4 regions of the Aquitalea sp. FJL05 genome follow, and region 2 is predicted to be linked to each of the others. Evidence: predicted binding sites of a transcription regulator. Region 2 holds the regulator's gene; each other region holds the start of a gene.
The links. The regulator sigma-54, encoded in region 2, starts transcription at its own class of promoters, with help from an activator protein. The targets are predictions, from matches to a motif close to CTGGCACGCTTCATGCTT.
Positions count from the first base shown of each region.

Region 1: DBR44_RS00275 (acyl-CoA dehydrogenase family protein) is a predicted target of sigma-54. The motif match lies at 1,860-1,877, and genes of this name have one in related genera.
Region 3: glnA (type I glutamate--ammonia ligase) is a predicted target of sigma-54. The motif match lies at 2,518-2,535, and genes of this name have one in related genera.
Region 4: DBR44_RS00680 (TauD/TfdA family dioxygenase) is a predicted target of sigma-54. The motif match lies at 1,529-1,546, and genes of this name have one in related genera.

Region 1 is NZ_QAJS01000001.1:53,400-57,798, reverse strand. It holds gene ribB (3,4-dihydroxy-2-butanone-4-phosphate synthase) at 1-538, opposite strand, end outside; gene DBR44_RS00280 (acyl-CoA dehydrogenase family protein) at 547-1,728, opposite strand; gene DBR44_RS00275 (acyl-CoA dehydrogenase family protein) at 2,144-3,352, shown strand; gene DBR44_RS00270 (sigma-54-dependent Fis family transcriptional regulator) at 3,307-4,399, shown strand, end outside.
Region 2 is NZ_QAJS01000006.1:303,790-308,188, reverse strand. It holds gene rapZ (RNase adapter RapZ) at 1-31, opposite strand, end outside; gene hprK (HPr(Ser) kinase/phosphatase) at 12-968, opposite strand; gene ptsN (PTS IIA-like nitrogen regulatory protein PtsN) at 961-1,425, opposite strand; gene hpf (ribosome hibernation-promoting factor, HPF/YfiA family) at 1,547-1,870, opposite strand; gene DBR44_RS06220 (RNA polymerase factor sigma-54) at 1,940-3,370, opposite strand; gene lptB (LPS export ABC transporter ATP-binding protein) at 3,374-4,105, opposite strand; gene lptA (lipopolysaccharide transport periplasmic protein LptA) at 4,102-4,399, opposite strand, start outside.
Region 3 is NZ_QAJS01000016.1:115,012-119,410, forward strand. It holds gene glnL (nitrogen regulation protein NR(II)) at 1-170, opposite strand, end outside; gene DBR44_RS14405 (DUF4124 domain-containing protein) at 271-756, opposite strand; gene glnA (type I glutamate--ammonia ligase) at 1,031-2,449, opposite strand; gene DBR44_RS14415 (rhodanese-like domain-containing protein) at 2,716-3,168, shown strand; gene aroE (shikimate dehydrogenase) at 3,295-4,116, shown strand; gene mtgA (monofunctional biosynthetic peptidoglycan transglycosylase) at 4,121-4,399, shown strand, end outside.
Region 4 is NZ_QAJS01000001.1:147,432-151,830, reverse strand. It holds gene DBR44_RS00690 (sulfonate ABC transporter substrate-binding protein) at 1-634, shown strand, start outside; gene DBR44_RS00685 (hypothetical protein) at 1,035-1,220, shown strand; gene DBR44_RS00680 (TauD/TfdA family dioxygenase) at 1,792-2,727, shown strand; gene DBR44_RS00675 (methyl-accepting chemotaxis protein) at 3,064-4,399, shown strand, end outside.

The DNA.
Region 1 (4,399 bases), on a different contig from region 2:
TGCCATCGTCGTTGACGATTTCGCACAGCACTCCGGCTGGAGCCAGGCCCGCCAGCCGCGACAGGTCCAGTGCGGCCTCGGTATGGCCGGGGCGCGCCAGCACGCCACCCGGCGCATAGCGCAAAGGGAAGATATGACCGGGCCGGGCAAAATCACTGGCCGGAATGCGGCTGTCAGCCAATGCCCGCAGCGTGGCGGCACGGTCCACGGCGCTGATGCCGGTGCTGGTGCCATGCAGATAATCCACGGTGACAGTGAAGGCCGTGCGCTGCGATTCGTTATTGCTGCTCCCCATCAGCGGCAGCTGCAGCTGATCCAGCCGCTCGCCAGTCAGTGCCACGCACACCACGCCACTGCTGTAACGCACCAGAAAGGCCATTTGCTGCGGGGTGATTTTTTCGGCGGCAATGATCAGGTCGCCTTCGTTTTCGCGGTCGGTATCGTCCACCACCACGGCAAAGCCACCAGCGGCAATGGCGGCAATGGCCTGTTCTACTGCGTCAAAATCGTCTGCGTGTGCTTGCTTGTTCAGGGTCATGTTGCTTCTCAGGAATAAAACGAGGGGGCGGGATACTGGCCATTCAGTGCCCAGTCACCCAGTTCTTGCAGCTTGTAATCCAGCGGGTCGTGCAGGCTGTGCACGCGCAAATTGCGCCAGAAGCGGTCCAGCCGCAGGGCAGCACTGGTGGCGCGCGCCCCGGTTACATCGAAAATGCGGCTGGTGAGGTCCAGCCCGCTGCGGCTGGCATGCACCTTGGCGGCGGCAATCTGCACCGCCAGCTGACCGCGCCCGGCTTCGCTGAGCGCATCACCCTGCTGCCAAGCCTCATCCAGCTGCCGGGCGGCGTGGTCGCTCAGCAGGCGTGCACCCTCCAGGGCGGCGTGAAATTCGCCATAGTGCAGCAGGGTGTAAGGGTCTTTGTTGGCGCGATCAGCCAGCGAGGCCGGCCACAGCCGGCGCTGCTCCAGCGTGTAGCGGCGAGCCTCGGCCAGCGCGCCCTCGGCAATGCCCAGATAGATATTGGTGAGAATCAGCTGGGCAATCAGCGGCCGCAGGCAGGCACGTGGCGTGGACAGGGGGCCGGGCTGCAGCAGCAGCTCGCCCGCCTCCACTCGCACCTGTTCGAAACGGGCAGAGCCGCTGTCAGTCTGGCGCTGGCCGATATTGTCCCAGTCCTGATGAATGGCAATGCCGGCACGGCGGGTGGGGATCACCGCAATCAGCAAGCCACTCTGTCCGCTGCGCAGTGCCGAGGCCAGCAGCATGTCCGAATCGGTAGCGCCGGAGCAGAAGCTCTTGTCGCCATGAAAGCGGAAGCCTGCACCATCCGGCGTGGCCAGGGTGCGGGTATCCAGCGGATTGAGCGCGTTACCCCAGAACCAGCGCTCGCGCACCGTTTGCTCGAACCACGGCTGCCACTGTTCTGGCCGGCCAAATAGCTGGGCGGTGGCCAGCAACAGGTGCTGAAAGGCAAACACATGGGCCACCGAACTATCCACCCGCGCCAGTCCGCGCACGATCTGCAATGTGGTGCTCCAGCTCTCGCCCAGGCCGCCGAATTCACGCGGGATGATCAGGCCCAGCAGGCCACTGTCACGCAGCGCATCGCGCTCGGCCTTGGGCGTGCCGCCGGCCTGATCACGGGCCACGGCGCTGCGGGCAAAACGGCTGGCCAGTTCGCGGGCAATGGCCAGCGGGCTGTCCGGGCCAATCGGCTGGGTGCTCATGCGCCCTCCTTTGCCTGACGGACCCGCCCGTGCAGTGTGGCGAATGAAACATATTGCATACTGAATGAATGGCTGTGCATGTGATTACCTGAGGCTGAAATAAAACCTTTAGCGGTTTTGCCCGATATTCAATAGCACGTTGCATGCCAGCTGAATCAAGCTAGAAAAATATCATTTCAGCCGGAAATTGCTGCGCAGGCAGCAGATGGCTCACTCGGCACTGCTGCCTGCGCAGCAGCCAATAAACACGGTGCTGCACACGCAGCACCATTCAGCCATTCACCATTAGCGCCTGCATTGGGCTAATTCAAATTCCAGATATATTCCTGACAAATCCTTGGTTTACATCGCGCCAATAACATAGCCAAATCTGTGCTGTTTTATTGGAAATAGCCGATCAATAAAGGATGTACGCTTGAATTTGCCCCAACACCTGCTGGCAGCACCGCAAACAGCCAGCACACCCGCCTCGGCCCTGCTGCTGGCGCAGCAACTGGCCAGTCAGTTTGCCGCTACCGCAGCAGAGCGCGACCATGCCGGCGGCACCCCCAAGGCCGAGCGCGATGCCATTCGCGCCAGCGGCCTGCTGGGCCTGTCCATTGCCCGCGAGTTGGGCGGCATGGGTGCCAACTGGCAGGAGACCCTGCTGGTGGTGCGCGAGTTTGCCAAGGCCGATAGCTCGGTGGCCCATGTTTTTGCCTTTCACCATCTGATGCTGGCCACGGTAGAGCTGTTTGGCCGGCCGGAACAATGGCAGCCCTGGCATGAAATCACCACCCGGCAAAACTGGTTCTGGGGCAATGCGCTCAATCCGCTGGACGAGCGCACCGTCAGCAAGCGCCTTGCCGGCTGGCACGAGTTTTCCGGCCAGAAAAGCTTTTGCTCCGGTGCGCTGGATTCACAAATGCTGGTGGTCTCTGCCCGTCGCCAGCCGGGCGGGCAGCTCGTGGTGGCGGCCATCCCCACCGGGCGCAGTGGTATCAGCGTGCAGCAGGACTGGAACAATATCGGCCAACGCCAGACAGATAGCGGCAGCGTGCACTTTGAAAAGGTACGCATCGAAAACAATGAAATTCTGGATACGCCCGGCCCGCTCACCACGCCGCGCTCCTGCCTGCGGCCACTGCTGGCGCAGCTGATCCTGACCAATATCTATCTGGGCATTGCCGAAGGCGCTTTTGAAGAAGCCCGGCACTACACCCTGCACGAGGCGCGACCCTGGCAGGCGGCGCAGGTAGACCACACCCACGAAGACCCCTACATCCTGGGTCATTACGGCGAATTCTGGGTGGGGCTGGAAAGCGTGCGCGCCCTCACCGACCGTGCGGGCAGCCGGCTGGTGGACGTACTGGCCCGTGGCGAGGCGCTGAGCGAAAGCGAACGCGGCGAAGTGGCCATGAATATTGCGGCGGCCAAGGTGGCCGCCACCCGGATGGGGCTGAACCTGGCCTGTCAGATGTTCGAGGTAACCGGCGCGCGCGCCACCCATGCCGGACTGCGTCTGGACCGGCACTGGCGCAATCTGCGCACCCACACCTTGCACGATCCGGTTGATTACAAATTAAAGGAGTTAGGGGAATGGGCTTTGATTCGCAGCTATCCGACACCGACGTTTTATTCCTGAAACCCACATCGGCCCGGCGGGCCGAGCCAGCGGAAGGCCCGGCCATGCCCCTGATTACCCTGCCGAACCGGCAAAGCCTGACCACCTCCATCCGCGCCACGGCGCAGGTGTTTGAAGACCCGCAATCCACCGCCCTGCTGGCGCGCATTCAACTGATTGCCCCCAGCGACGCCAATGTACTGATCATTGGTGAAACCGGCACCGGCAAGGAGCTGATCGCCCGCCACGTGCATGCGCTGAGCCAGCGGGCAAATCAGCCCTTTGTCGCCGTCAATTGCGGCGCGTTTTCCGAATCGCTGGTGGAAAGTGAGCTGTTTGGCCATGAAAAAGGCGCATTTACCGGCGCTTTCGCCGCCAAGCCGGGCTGGTTCGAGGCCGCCAATGGCGGCACGGTGTTTCTGGATGAAATCGGCGACTTGCCACTGAATATTCAGGTGAAGTTGCTGCGCATCCTGCAGGAGCGCGAGGTGGTGCGACTGGGCTCGCGCAAACCCATCCCCATCAATGTCCGGGTGATTGCCGCCACCAATGTGCGGCTGGAAGAAGCCGTCGCCGCCGGCCATTTCCGCGAGGATCTGTTCTACCGCCTGCGGGTGGCCCATCTGGCCCTGCCAGCCCTGCGTGACCGCCCCGGCGACATCCTGCCGCTGGCCCGCCATTTTGTCGACGAATACCGCCAGCGCCTGGGCTATGGCGACATCAGCCTGCATGCCGAAGCCGAACGCAAGCTGCTGCAGCACCCGTGGCCGGGCAATATCCGCGAACTGGAAAACGTCATCCACCATGCCTTGCTGATCTGCAAGCACAATGTGGTTCGCAGCGAAGACCTGCAGCTGTCCTCGCTGCAACTGAACCGGCGCAACGAACGCAGCAGCAGCCACCCACCACTGGCCGGCGGTGCGGGCAGCGACGATGCCCACCAGCAATTGCAGCAGGCACTGCAAGCGCTGTTCGAGGCCAATGGCAGCAATCTGTATGAAGACATCGAAAGCAGCATCATCCGCGCTGCCTATAACTACTGCCATCGCAACCAGGTGCAGGCAGCCC
Region 2 (4,399 bases):
CGGACAGGCCGCTAATCAATATCAGGCGCATTTTCCTGATCTCTGAGGAAGTTGGTATGGCGTTCGATGAATTCACGCGTGCTGTCGATGCCACGCAGTTGCAGGATGTAATTGCGTACTGCCGCTTCCACCAGCACGGCCAAGTTGCGGCCTGCAGCCACTGGCAGCACCACCTTGCGTACGGTGACACCCAGAATGTCCTGGGTTTCGGACTGGATATTCAGCCGATCCAGTGCCTGCATGGCCTGGTCGTTGGCTTTGACCAGATGGATGATCAGTTTGAGCACCTTTTTCGGCCGGACGGCGGTTTCACCGAAAATGGTGCGGATATTCAGAATGCCCAGGCCGCGCACTTCCAGAAAGTCGCGCAGCAGGGGCGGGCAGCGGCCTTCCAGTGTTTCCGGGCCGATGCGGTAGAGTTCCACTGCGTCATCGGCCACCATGCCGTGACCGCGTGAAATCAGTTCCAGTGCCAGCTCGCTCTTGCCCATGGCCGAGTCGCCCATGATCAGCACGCCGATTTCCAGCACATCGAGAAAAACCCCATGTAGCACTGTTGAAACCGCCAGCGCACGCGCCAGATAGATGCGCAGCACATCCATCAGGTAGGGGCTTTCCAGCGGCGTGCTCATCAGTGGCACGTTATGGGTGTGGCAGTAGTCGCGCAGCAGCTTGGGTACCTGCTGGCCATTGGCCACCATCACCACCGACATGGTCTTGTGGAACAGCTGGTCCAGCGCGGTCTTGGCGGCGGACTGTTCCAGCCGGTTCAGGTAGTCGACTTCGGCCAGACCCAACACCTGTACACGGTTGGGGTGGATGAAGTTGAGGTGACCCACCAGTGCCAGCGTAGGGCGCTGCTCGTCATTGCCGATGGGGCTGTCGGCACCACCGGTGCCGGCCACCCAGGTCAGATTGAGCTTTTGCTGATTGTCCTGATACAGCCGGCGCACGGTGATGCTAGGCATTATTGGTATTCCATGCAGTGAGCAACTGGTAGAGCTCGGCGCGGTTGGTGGCAGTCAGCAATTGTTCGCGCAGCTGTTTGCTGGAGAAGAGCTGGGCCAGTTCCGACAGTACCTGCAGGTGCAGGTCGGTGGCTTGTTCCGGTACCAGCAGTACAAACAGGCTTTGCACCGGCTTGCCATCCGGCGCATCGAAGGGGATGGGGTTCTTCAGCCGAATGAAGATGCCGGCGGCTTCCTTCAGACCACGGGCACGGCCATGCGGAATGGCGACTCCCTGGCCCAGTCCGGTGGAGCCGAGCTTTTCCCGGGCAAACAGGCAGTCGAAAATTTCACTGCGCGCAATGCCGTGGGTGTTTTCGATAAGGAGGCCCACCTGCTCGAAGACGCGCTTCTTGCTGGCGACATCCAGGTCCGGGAGGATGTGATCCTGTGTCAGGATTTTGCCGATCAGGCTCATAGGAATGTGTGCACGCGGCTACAAAAACTGGCCAATTCTACGTTGCCTTCATCAAAATGAAAAAGGCTCCGTGCAAATAAAAACGGGAACCCGCTGGGTTCCCGCATCGTCGGTCAGGTGATTACAGGGTGGCTTCCGGTTGAACCTGCGGAGTCACGCGGTGTTCGCTCTGTTTTTCCTTGTGCTTGAGTACCTGTCGATCCAGCTTGTCCATCAGCGAGTCGATGGCAGCGTACATATCGGAGTCGGTGGCTTCTACGTGGATGTCCTTGCCGGAGAGGTGAACGTTGACTTCTGCCTTTTGCACCAGCTTGTCTACCGACAGTGTGACGGTAACGTCGATAACGTGATCGACATGGCGGGTGATACGTTCCAGCTTGCTTTCCAGAAATTCGCGGAGGGCCGGGGTTACTTCGAGGTGGAGACCGGTTACTTTGAGGTTCATACCCTAACTCCTTCTTGTGTTGACTGCCCGGTCGGGTCGGCCGGGCAAGCGGATATTCTTCAAGGCGTCCTACAATGCCTTGCGCAGGTTGACCGGTGGAATCTGCATAGCTTCACGATACTTCGCAACGGTACGTCTTGCAACCTGCATGCCCTGTTTACCCAATTCGTCGGCAATGGCGCTGTCAGAAAGTGGCTTGGCCGTATTTTCGCCGTCTATCATGCGGCGGATATGGGCCTTGATGGCAGTGGCCGAGCATTCGCCGCCACTGTCGGTTTCCAGGGAACTGCCGAAGAAATATTTCAGCTCGAACAAGCCGCGCGGGCAGAGCAGGTATTTCTGGGTAGTCACCCGGGAAACGGTTGATTCATGCAGTCCCAGCTCGTCTGCGATATCGCGCAGGATGAGCGGACGCATGGCCACTTCTCCGTGTTCAAAGAACGCTTGCTGCCTTTCCACTATAGCTTCCGACACTTTCAGGATAGTGTCAAATCGCTGCTGGATGTTCTTGACCAGCCATTTTGCTTCCTGCAGGCGGCCGGAAAGCTCGCCTGCACCGGCACGGTTTTCCGACAGCATCTGGGCATACAGCTGGTTGACCCGCAGCCGGGGTACGGCACCGTTGTTGAGTTCGGCCACCCAGCGGCCGCGGCGTTTGCGCACGGTGACATCGGGGATGACGTAGTGCACGTCCTCGCCACCGAAACCGGCTGCCGGATGGGGGGTCAGCCGGGCGATCAGTTGCTGGGCCTGGCGGATGGCGGCGTCGTCGACGCCGAGTAGGCGTTTGAGCCGGGTATAGTCGCGATTGCCCAGCAAACCGAGGTGTTCTGCCACGATCTTGCGCGCCAGGGCATGGCCGTTTTCCTGCGGTGGCAGACGGTCCAGCTGCAGGCAGAGCGATTCGGCCAGCGAGCGCGCGGCGATGCCGGCCGGATCGAACTGCTGCAACAGGCGCAGGCCGACCATCAGTTCGTCGGCTTCCAGCTCCAGTTCCAGCGGCAAATGACTGGCCAGTTCTTCCAGATCGACGCTGAGAAAGCCGTTGTCGTCCAGTTCTTCGATCAGCAATTGCACGATGGCCTGATCGCGGGTGGGGAGCGTCAGTTCGCCCAGCTGGGCCAGCAGATGTTCGCGCAGGCTGACCGGGCAGGGGACGTTGAGCATGGGGTCGAACTCGTCGTCGCCGTCGTTGCGGCGGCTGCCGCTGCCCCAGTCGGTGAGTTCGCCGCTGCTGTCGTCACGCGGGTTGCTGTCGCTGTCATTGCTGTCGGAGGCGGGCGTGCTCTCTTCTCCGGCCGCCGGCGTGTCGCTGGTACTGGTGCTGCCTTCTTGTGTCGGGGTGTCGTCGCCGCGTTCCAGCATGGGGTTGTCCAGCAGGAAGCGCTCGACTTCGGTTTGCAGGTCGAGGGTGGACAGCTGCAGCAGCTTGATCGACTGCTGCAGTTGCGGGGTAAGCGTGAGTTGCTGTGAAACCCTGAGCTGTAGTGACTGTTTCATGGCTTACAGGTGGAAGTGTTCGCCAAGGTAGACCTGGCGCACTTTCTCGTTGTTGACCAGTTCTTCCGGTTCGCCGGAGGCCAGTACCGAGCCGTCGCTGATGATGTAGGCGCGGTCACAGATGCGCAGGGTTTCCCGTACGTTGTGGTCGGTAATCAGTACGCCGATGCCACGTTGTTGCAGGAAGGTGATGATTTTCTGGATGTCGATCACGGCAATCGGGTCGACGCCGGCAAAAGGCTCGTCCAGCAGGATGAAGCGCGGGCGGGTGGCCAGTACGCGGGCGATTTCCACCCGGCGTCTTTCGCCGCCGGACAGCGACAGGGCATTGCTTTCGCGCAGGTGGGCGATATTGAGGTCGTCCAGCAGCAGGCTGAGTTCCTTTTCCAGCTTGTCACCTTTGTAGCCGGCGATTTCCAGTACGGCGGTGATGTTTTCCTCCACCGTCATCTTGCGGAAAATCGAGGCTTCCTGCGGCAGGTAACCAAGGCCAAGGCGGGCGCGCTGGTGGATGGGCAGGTGGGTGATGCTGCTGCCATCCAGGGTGATTTCACCTTCATCGGCGCCGATCAGGCCGACAATCATGTAAAAACTGGTGGTTTTGCCCGCGCCGTTGGGGCCGAGCAGGCCGACCACTTCGCCGCTCTGGATCTGCAGGGCGACATCCTTGACGACGGTACGTTTCTTGAAGCGCTTTTTCAGCCGCTCGACTTTCAGAATGCTGGGGCCGCTCATGGTGCGTTTCCGTCGGGTTTCTTGGCGGCAGGGGCGGTGGTGTCCCTGGGCTTGGGCTGGATGATGGCGGTGACGCGGCCGCCATTGCTGCTGGCGCCGCTGCTGACTTCATACAGCTCGGTTTCGGTGTTGTAGGTGATGACGTTGCCGATGACCAGATCGTTGCCGCGCTTGACGCGGGCATTGCCGGTGAGGACGGCGACATGGCTGACCGTGTTGTAGTCCAGTTGGTTGGCCTGGCCTTCAATCCATTCGTTTTTTCCATCCATTTTCTGGCGGAACAGTACCTGACGC
Region 3 (4,399 bases), on a different contig from region 2:
GCCGGGCTGTCCTGAAACAGCTCGAACAGGGTGTGGCGCAACAGCTCGCGCCGGCCGATGGCCAACAGGTTTTCACACGCGGGATTGGCGAATTCCAGTACGCCGTCGGCTCTGGTGATCAGAACCGGGGTGTCGAGTAATTCCAGGCCGGCAAAGCTGGGAGAGTTCATGGTGCTCCGGATCGAAGAGGGCTGTGCCTGGTGCTGTTAGCAATAAGCACGCCAAGCCAGAGCACAGCGAATGCACGATTACGGAGTTAATTATGCACCATTATTGTGCAGAGGATGTGGCCTGCCCCAATTCGCGGCGCAGTGCATCAACATTCTTCTGCCGCTCGGTCACCGCGTCTTTCAGCTTCTGCACCCGGTCGAGGTATTTCTGGTAGTTGCGGGTTTCATCGCCATTACGGGTGGCGGCACCGTCGGTGTAAGCCTTCTGGGCGTCAGCCAGCGCTTTCTGCTCATTGGCCAGCTCGTTTTCCAGAATCTTGCGTCGGCCTTGGTCGCGCTTGTTCTGGGTGCCATTGTCGACATTGGGGTAGCCATCCGGGGTGGAGGCCGATTTGCTGCCTGCATTAGCCGCCGGCTTGCTCTTGCTGCTGTTGCCATAGGTGGACAGTGGTGCCAGATGCATGGGCTTGGCACCCTTGATCGGCACATTGGTGAAGGTGACATTGCCGTTGGCGTCTATGTATTTGTACACCTCGGCCTGGGCGAGGCTGCAACTGAGCAGCAGACAAAAGGCAAGCGTTTTCATGGGAGTCCGCATCAGCAAGGAAATACAGGATGGTAGTGGCGATATGATAAGCAAAAGCCCGGCCCGCGTCACATCGGCCTGTCGTTTGGCTGGGGGCAAGGGTGCGTTGGTCCCCTGCCTTCTTGTTCTGCCGTCTGGTGCTACATGATCAGGAAAGGCTGCCGGTCGGCCTCGCTCGGCTTGTGCTTGGCCGGATGACATGAAAAAACCCGCATGGCCATGAGCCATGCGGGTTTTGCCATAGCCGCCGGAATGCTCCGGCGGCGGCTTGCCATTACAGCGAGTAGTACATCGCGAATTCGACCGGGTGGGTCGTCATGCGAGTCAGGTTCACTTCCTGCATCTTCAGTTCGATGTAGGCGTCGATCCACTCGTTGGAGAACACACCGCCACGGGTCAGGAAGTCGCGGTCTGCGTCCAGCGCGGCCAGGGCTTCGTCCAGGCTGGCGCATACGGTCGGGATCAGCTTGTCTTCTTCCGGCGGCAGGTCGTACAGGTTCTTGTCAGCAGCATCGCCCGGGTGGATCTTGTTCTGGATACCATCCAGACCGGCCATCAGCAGAGCGGAGAAGCACAGGTACGGGTTAGCCAGCGGATCCGGGAAGCGGGCTTCGATACGACGGCCCTTCGGATTGGCTACGTGCGGGATACGGATGGAAGCGGAACGGTTCTTGGCGGAGTAAGCCAGTTTTACCGGGGCTTCGTAATGCGGTACCAGACGCTTGTAGGAGTTGGTGCCCGGGTTGGTGATGGCGTTCAGTGCCTTGGCGTGCTTGATGATACCGCCGATATAGTACAGGGCGGTTTCGGACAGGCCAGCGTAGCCGTCACCGGCAAACAGGTTCTTGCCGTCTTTCCAGATGGACTGGTGTACGTGCATGCCGGAACCGTTGTCGCCAACGATGGGCTTGGGCATGAAGGTAGCGGTCTTGCCGTAGCTGTGTGCCACGTTCTGTACCACGTATTTCAGGATCTGGGTCCAGTCGGCACGCTGGGTCAGGGTGCTGAACTTGGTACCGATTTCCATCTGGCCGGCGGTGGCCACTTCGTGGTGATGCACTTCAACCGGCACACCCAGTTCTTCCAGCAGCAGAACCATGGCGGAACGCAGGTCTTGCGCGGAGTCAACCGGCGGAACCGGGAAGTAACCACCCTTGACACCCGGACGGTGACCGGTGTTGCCACCTTCGAATTCTTCAGCGGAGGCCCAGGCAGCTTCTTCGGACTTGATCTTCACGAAGCAGCCGGACATGTCGGTGCCCCAGGTGATGCTGTCGAAGACGAAGAATTCCGGTTCCGGGCCAAAGTAGGCGGTGTCGCCCATGCCGGATGCCTTCAGGTAGGCTTCGGCGCGCTTGGCGATGGAGCGCGGATCGCGGTCGTAACCCTTGCCGTCGGCCGGGTCGATCACGTCACACGACATGAATACGGTCGCTTCGTCGAAGAAGGGGTCAATCTTGGCGGTAGCCGGGTCAGCCATCAGCAGCATGTCGGAGGCCTGAATGCCTTTCCAGCCTGCGATGGAGGAGCCGTCGAAGGCGTGGCCGTGCTCGAACCATTCATCAGCATCTTCCAGCAGAACGTGTGCCGGGATGGTAACGTGTTGTTCTTTACCACGGGTATCAGTAAAGCGCAGGTCTACGAACTTGACGTCGTTTTCTTGAATCAGCTTGACTACGTCTGCAACCGCCATGAATGTTCTCCTAAAGGCAACGTGCATCGAAAGCAATATTGCTTGATAAAGATGGTACGCCTCACTGGAAGCATGAAGCGTGCCAGGGTACGAACACTAATGTAATCATTGTGTCACAGGGCTTGGTACACGGCTAGCGCTTATGAATGCACCAAAATAATGCATTCCGTGGTGCGAGTGCACTATATCTGTGCATAACGCCGGCGGGTGATGGTAGATGCCCTGACGGCATCGTGGCATGCCCCTATTACAAAGAGAGGAAAGCAATGGACCAGACCGATTTGATCCTGCAAACGGCTGCCGAGCGTGCAGCTGCCCAGCAACTGCCCTATCAGGGCGCGCTCACTCCACCCGAAGCGCATTATCTGGCTCAGCATCTGCCCGGCGCGGTACTGGTGGATGTGCGCAGTGCGGCCGAATGGCAGTTTGTCGGCGTGGTGCCCGGTGCCTTGCGTATCGAGCTGCGCAGCTTCCCCGGCATGCAAGTCAATGTGCAGTTTGTCGAGCAGCTGCAAGGTGCAGTCGACAAGCAGGCTGTGCTGTTGCTGATGTGCCGCAGCGGCGTGCGCTCACACGAGGCCGCCACGCAAGCCCGTGCAGCTGGTTATACCCGGGTTTACAACGTGCTGGAGGGTTTCGAGGGTGACAAGGACGAGCATGAGCATCGTGGCCTGCTGACAGGCTGGAAGGCGCATGGCCTGCCCTGGGTGCAGGGCTGAGCACGACCTTATTGTTGGGACAGGGGTATTGACCGGTTGATGTTTATGACGTTACACGGCAAAGTGCTACCTCAGCAGATGAACCGCACGACGCGGAAGCACCACAGGAATCCAAGAAAGCTGATCATGATCAACCGTTACGCCGTCATCGGTAACCCCGTTTCCCATAGCCAGTCGCCGTTTATCCACAATGAATTCGCCAGTGCCACCGGTGAGTCCATCCAGTACGAAAAGCTGTTTGCCGAGCTGGGCAAGTTCAACGAAGTAGTCAGTGAATTTGTCCGGGCCGGCGGCCTGGGGCTGAATGTCACCCTGCCGTTCAAGGGGGATGCCTTCCGCTTTGCCCAGGAGGTCACCGAGCGCGCCCGCGCTGCCGAAGCGGTGAATACCCTGACTTTCCGTGATGGCAAGGTGTTTGGCGACAATACCGATGGCGTTGGACTGGTGCGCGACATCGTGGACAATCTGGATTTCCCCATGGCGGGCAAGAGCATCCTGATCCTGGGTGCCGGCGGTGCCGTGCGCGGTGTGCTGGAACCGATTCTGGAGCAGAAGCCGGCCAAGGTGACCATCGCCAATCGTACCCTGATCAAGGCCGAATCCATTGCCCATCATTTCTCCCCTTGGGGCGAGGTGGTGGCCAGTGGCTACGAGGCGCTGGAAGGCAAAACCTTCGACATCATCATCAATGGCACCTCGACCAGCCTGCACAATGAGATTCCGCCCTTGCCGGCCAATATTTTTACCGCCCGCACCCTGGCATACGACATGGTGTACAGCAAGGGTCTGACCCCCTTCCTCAAGCGTGCCCAGAGCGAAAACGCCGGCATGCTGGCCGATGGCCTGGGCATGCTGGTAGAGCAGGCTGCCGAGTCCTTCCATATCTGGCGCGGTGTGCAGCCGGACACCCGCAAGGTCACCAATATGCTGAGGGAAGTGCTGGCCTGATCCGATGCGTCTCTTTCTGAAAATCATGGCGGTCCTGGTGGCCGCCATTGTGTTGTACAACCTGTGGATTCTGGCGCACGTGGTGTACTGGCGAAACCATAATCCCGCAGCCAGTGCCTTCATGAACGAGCAACTGGCCAAGCTGCAGGAAGACGACCCCAATGCCGAGTTGCGGCAGAAGTGGGTGCCCTACAGCCAGATTTCTGCCAATCTCAAACGGGCGCTGATTGCTGCCGAGGACGCCAAGTTTGCCGATCACGAAGGGTTCGACTGGGATGGCATC
Region 4 (4,399 bases), on a different contig from region 2:
GGCCAATGAACCGGCCGCGCCGCAAGGCGAAGGCATCGTGGTGAGCAAGGACTCGGCCATCCGCAGTGTGAAAGACCTCAAGGGCAAGCGCGTGGCGCTGAACAAGGGGTCCAATGTGCACTATCTGCTGGTGCGTGCGCTGGAAAAGGCCGGCCTCAAATATGAGGATATCACCCCGGTATTCCTTAATCCGGCCGATGGCCGCGCGGCCTTCCAGCAAGGCAGTGTGGACGCCTGGGTGATCTGGGACCCGTTCTTTGCTGCGGCGGAAAAACAGCTGGGTGCCCGCCTGCTGGCCGATGGCAAGGGCATCGTCAACAACACCCAGTTTTATCTGGGGCGCAAGCCTTATGTAGCCAGCAATCCCAAGGTGATCAAGGTGGTGCTGGAAGAGCTGCAACGGCTGGATTCCTGGGGCAAGAGCCATATTCCGGAAGTAGCGGCCGAGCTATCCAGCCAGATCGGCCTGGACAAGGACATCGTGCAGGTGGCTGCGCAACGCTCCGGCTACGGGGTGAAACTGCTGGATGGCAAGGTGGTGGCCGAGCAGCAGCGCATTGCCGATACCTTTTTCAAGCTCAAGCTGGTTCCCAAGCCGCTGGTGGTGAAGGATATCGTGTGGGACGGCAAATAAGCGCAGCCAAGTAAATGGCCTAGCCCCCTGGGGCAAGGCGCAGCGCCACCGCAGTTTTTGTTAGCGGCCCGGGATGCCGCCTGAGCGGACTGTTGGTGGTTTGATGGAGGCCGGCATTGCGCGTGCAATGCCGGCTTTTTGTCGTGGTGCAGGATGATACGCTGCCGGTATCGGCAGTATGTAAAAAATGCTGAAAGCATCACTAATAGATAGTGCTATATATCTGGCATTTTTCCCGTCAACGGCAGCGATTTTTCCTTATTTATCGCCGATATATTCGTTATTTTATGGACGAAAACACCCGAATGGCATGATACTGCTGAGGTGTACAGCAGTCTGTGTCACGGCGCAGATTGCTGCAGTAAAAATCAAATGGTTGTATACCGGGCAGGAAAAATAGTTGGACGCCAAAATCCCCAATATCGAGGCCATGCTGGATCTGGCATTTCAATTGGTGCTGTGCCAGTTGGAGGCGGATATTTTCCGTGCCAAGCAGGACATCCGGGAGATGGTCGTGCCTATCAAGATATTGCTGTTGAAGGATATTGAAGAAGATACCCAACCCTGCACGCTGGATGATTTCTGAGCCGGCGTGATTGCACCGCGCGCCTGCTGCCTGGCAGGCGCATCCTGCCGGACCCATTGCCCAATGGCCGCCGTCACTTTGCCAGCCGTCTGAGCTAAAACGCCAGTGCTGGCCATCTCGTCTTGTCCTGATGTAAGAAGCTGTTCAAAGTCTCGGCAGACTATGCACACCTTCTAAAACCTGGCAGCTGCCACTTCCCGGCGGAATCCTGTCCTCTACCTTGCTTCTTATCTGCTACAGCCAAGGTGCCAGCCTGCCGGTTCCTTGCCGATTCCTGTACAAACACCCGCCATGCGCACGGCCACGGCCTGTCACGCTGTCTGCGTGCGCGCTACAGGATGTCCGTGTTTGTTTCCGTCTGTAGGTGACAAAAACAGCCGTCTTTGACCGAGGTGGGTGGCCCGACGGGATGGCTGTTTTCTGCTGCAAATTTCCTGCAATTTTCCGAATAAGCTATCCGTAATTTCTTGCTTGGGAATGCCGGGTGGATTTCTTAATATCCATGTCTGACAAGTGGTTTTGCCGCAAGGGCAGGGCCACCATTTTTCCCCTTGGCACCAGAGGCTGCGAGATGAGTTTTTATCAGGATTACAACGACAAGCTGGCCATCGAAGGCTGGAATACCCGGGCAGTGCAGCAGTATCAACATGTGGACTTGCGTCGCCTGTCACCGGCGCTGGGGGCGGAAATCCGTGGCGTGGACCTGAGCCAGCCCCTGCCGCCGGCACAGCTGGAGGAAATCCGCCAGGCGCTCACCGATTTTCTGGTGCTGACCTTTCCCGGACAGGCCATCGGTGCCACAGAGCACAAGGCCTTTGCCCGGCATTTTGGCAGCCTGCACCAGCACGTGCTGGGTGACAGCACCCAGTTGACCGCGCGCAGCGATGATCCGGAAATCCTGGGCTGGAAAACAGGCCGCAGCACGCGCTACACCGCTGGTGATGCCTGGCATAATGATGTGTCTTGCGATCCGCACCCCATCTGGGCCTCGCTGCTGCGGGTGACCCGGCTGCCGGAAGTGGGCGGCGGTGATACGGCATTTGCCAACCTCTATCTGGCCTACGCGTCCTTGTCTGATCCGCTGAAGCAGTTTCTGGAAGGGCTGAGCGCCGTCCACGACGGCAAGGAAGGGTGGAGCAATGGCTATGGTGCCGAGCCCAAGCCCGGTCAGGTATTCAATGCCAGCGAGCATCCGGTGGTGGCCCGTCACCCGGTCAGCGGTCGCAAGTTCCTGTTTGTCAACGAAGCCTTCACCTCGCACATCGTGCAGCTGAGCCGGGCCGAAAGCCGTGCCTTGTTGCAGCTGCTGTTCCGTCATATCGAAAAACACCAGTCCTTCCAGGCCCGCATTCACTGGCAGCCGGATACCCTGTTGTTGTGGGATAACTGGGCCACCCAGCACCATGCGATCTGGGATTATTATCCTTTCGAGCGCTGGGGCGAACGGGTTTCGGCCTATCGTGACCACGGCCCGCAAGCAGCAGCTAGCTTGCTATCAGCCGTGTAAGGGGTGATCGGCCCGGTCTGAGATGGGGCATTCAGTCACTGAATGCCCCGCACTTTGCAACAAAATCCTTTCTTTCAGCCATTTCCTTCAGTATTGCTCACCGCCTTTACGGGCAGGGGCAATCTTGTTGCCGCTTGCAGTGATTTCCGGTCATGCGCGCCGGCTGAGTGCAAATCATTTCTGATTGATAATTGTCAATTTTATTAAAAATTTGCTGCATTCAAATAACATTTCCATATTATGATGCCACGGCAAAATTAGACCAATGTGCTAAACGGTTGCCGCCAGCGATGCGGGACCAGCATTCCGGCACGCACACATACCCTGGCCATCATCATGTCAAATCAATTCAACGCTTTTACCAGCAGGCTCAGCATTGCCGCCAAGCTTAACCTGGTGTTATCCCTGTTGTTGCTGGTGGTACTCGGACTGGCCGGCATCTGGCTGACCCATTGGCAAAGCCAGCGCATGGAACAGCAACAGCAACAGGAAATGCGCCAGGCCAACCGTCAGGTCATCGACATGATGGATGCCTACGCCGCACAGCTGGAACGCTCGGCCGCGCTGGCCGAGTCAGCTTTGCGCGCCAACCTCCCGGGTCAGCCGGCGCTGAGTGGCGAACGGATGGACACCGGCGGCAAAGCCCTGCCGGTGCTGCGTATTGGCGAGCACGTCATCAATAACAGTACGCTGGAGGTGGATCGTTTCACCCGTAGCACCGGCTCGCTGGCCACGGTATTTGTCAAGGATGGCAGCGAGTGGATTCGCATTGCCACCTCGGTCAAGAAGGAAGACGGCAGCCGTGCTGTCGGCACCCCGCTGAGCCACGATTCACCTGCCTATGCCAGCCTGAATGCCGGCCACGCCTATACCGGCCCGGTTCAGCTGTTTGGTCGCGATTTCATGACGCTGTATTCGCCAGTGCAGAACGAGGCTGGTCAGGTCGTGGCGGCCTTGTTTGTGGGTGAGGAGTTCACCGCCAGCCTGGCTGCGCTGCGGCAGAAAATCATGTCGGTGCGCTTTGGCGAATCCGGTTACATCTATGCTTTCGATGCCCACAACGAGCCGGGCCGCATGATGATCCACCCGCATTCCCAGGGTAAGAACCTGCTAGACTTCAAGGACAAGGACGGCCTCGCCATCAACCGCATCATGCTGGAACAAAAGCAGGGCGTGCTGCATTACCACTGGGCCAAGCCGGACAGTAACGAGCCGGTGCGTCCCAAGATTGCCGTGTTCGATACTTTTGAACGCTGGGGCTGGATTGTCGCCGCCAGCAGTTATGAAGACGAGTTCGCTGCCCAGTTGCAGGCCATGCGCTGGCGCCTGGCCATCGGCATCATCGTCATGATAGGCCTGCTGCTGGCTGCTACTTTCTGGGCCAGCCGCCTGTGGGTCACCCGGCCACTGGCCCATGCGGTGGATGCCATCCGCCGCGTGGCCGACGGCGACCTGACCGTGCGCATTGAGGCGCGCAGCCAGGACGAGGTGGGCGAGTTGCTGCTGGCTGCCGACGCAATGAGTAGCCATCTGCGCGAGATGATTGGTGATGTCGAACGCAGCCTGGCGTCCTTGTCGGTGCAGGCCAGATCGCTGGTGAGTATTTCGGAAGATGTGTCCACCGCTTCGGGCGAGCAGAATGCCGCCGCCAGCACCATGGCAGCCTGCGTGG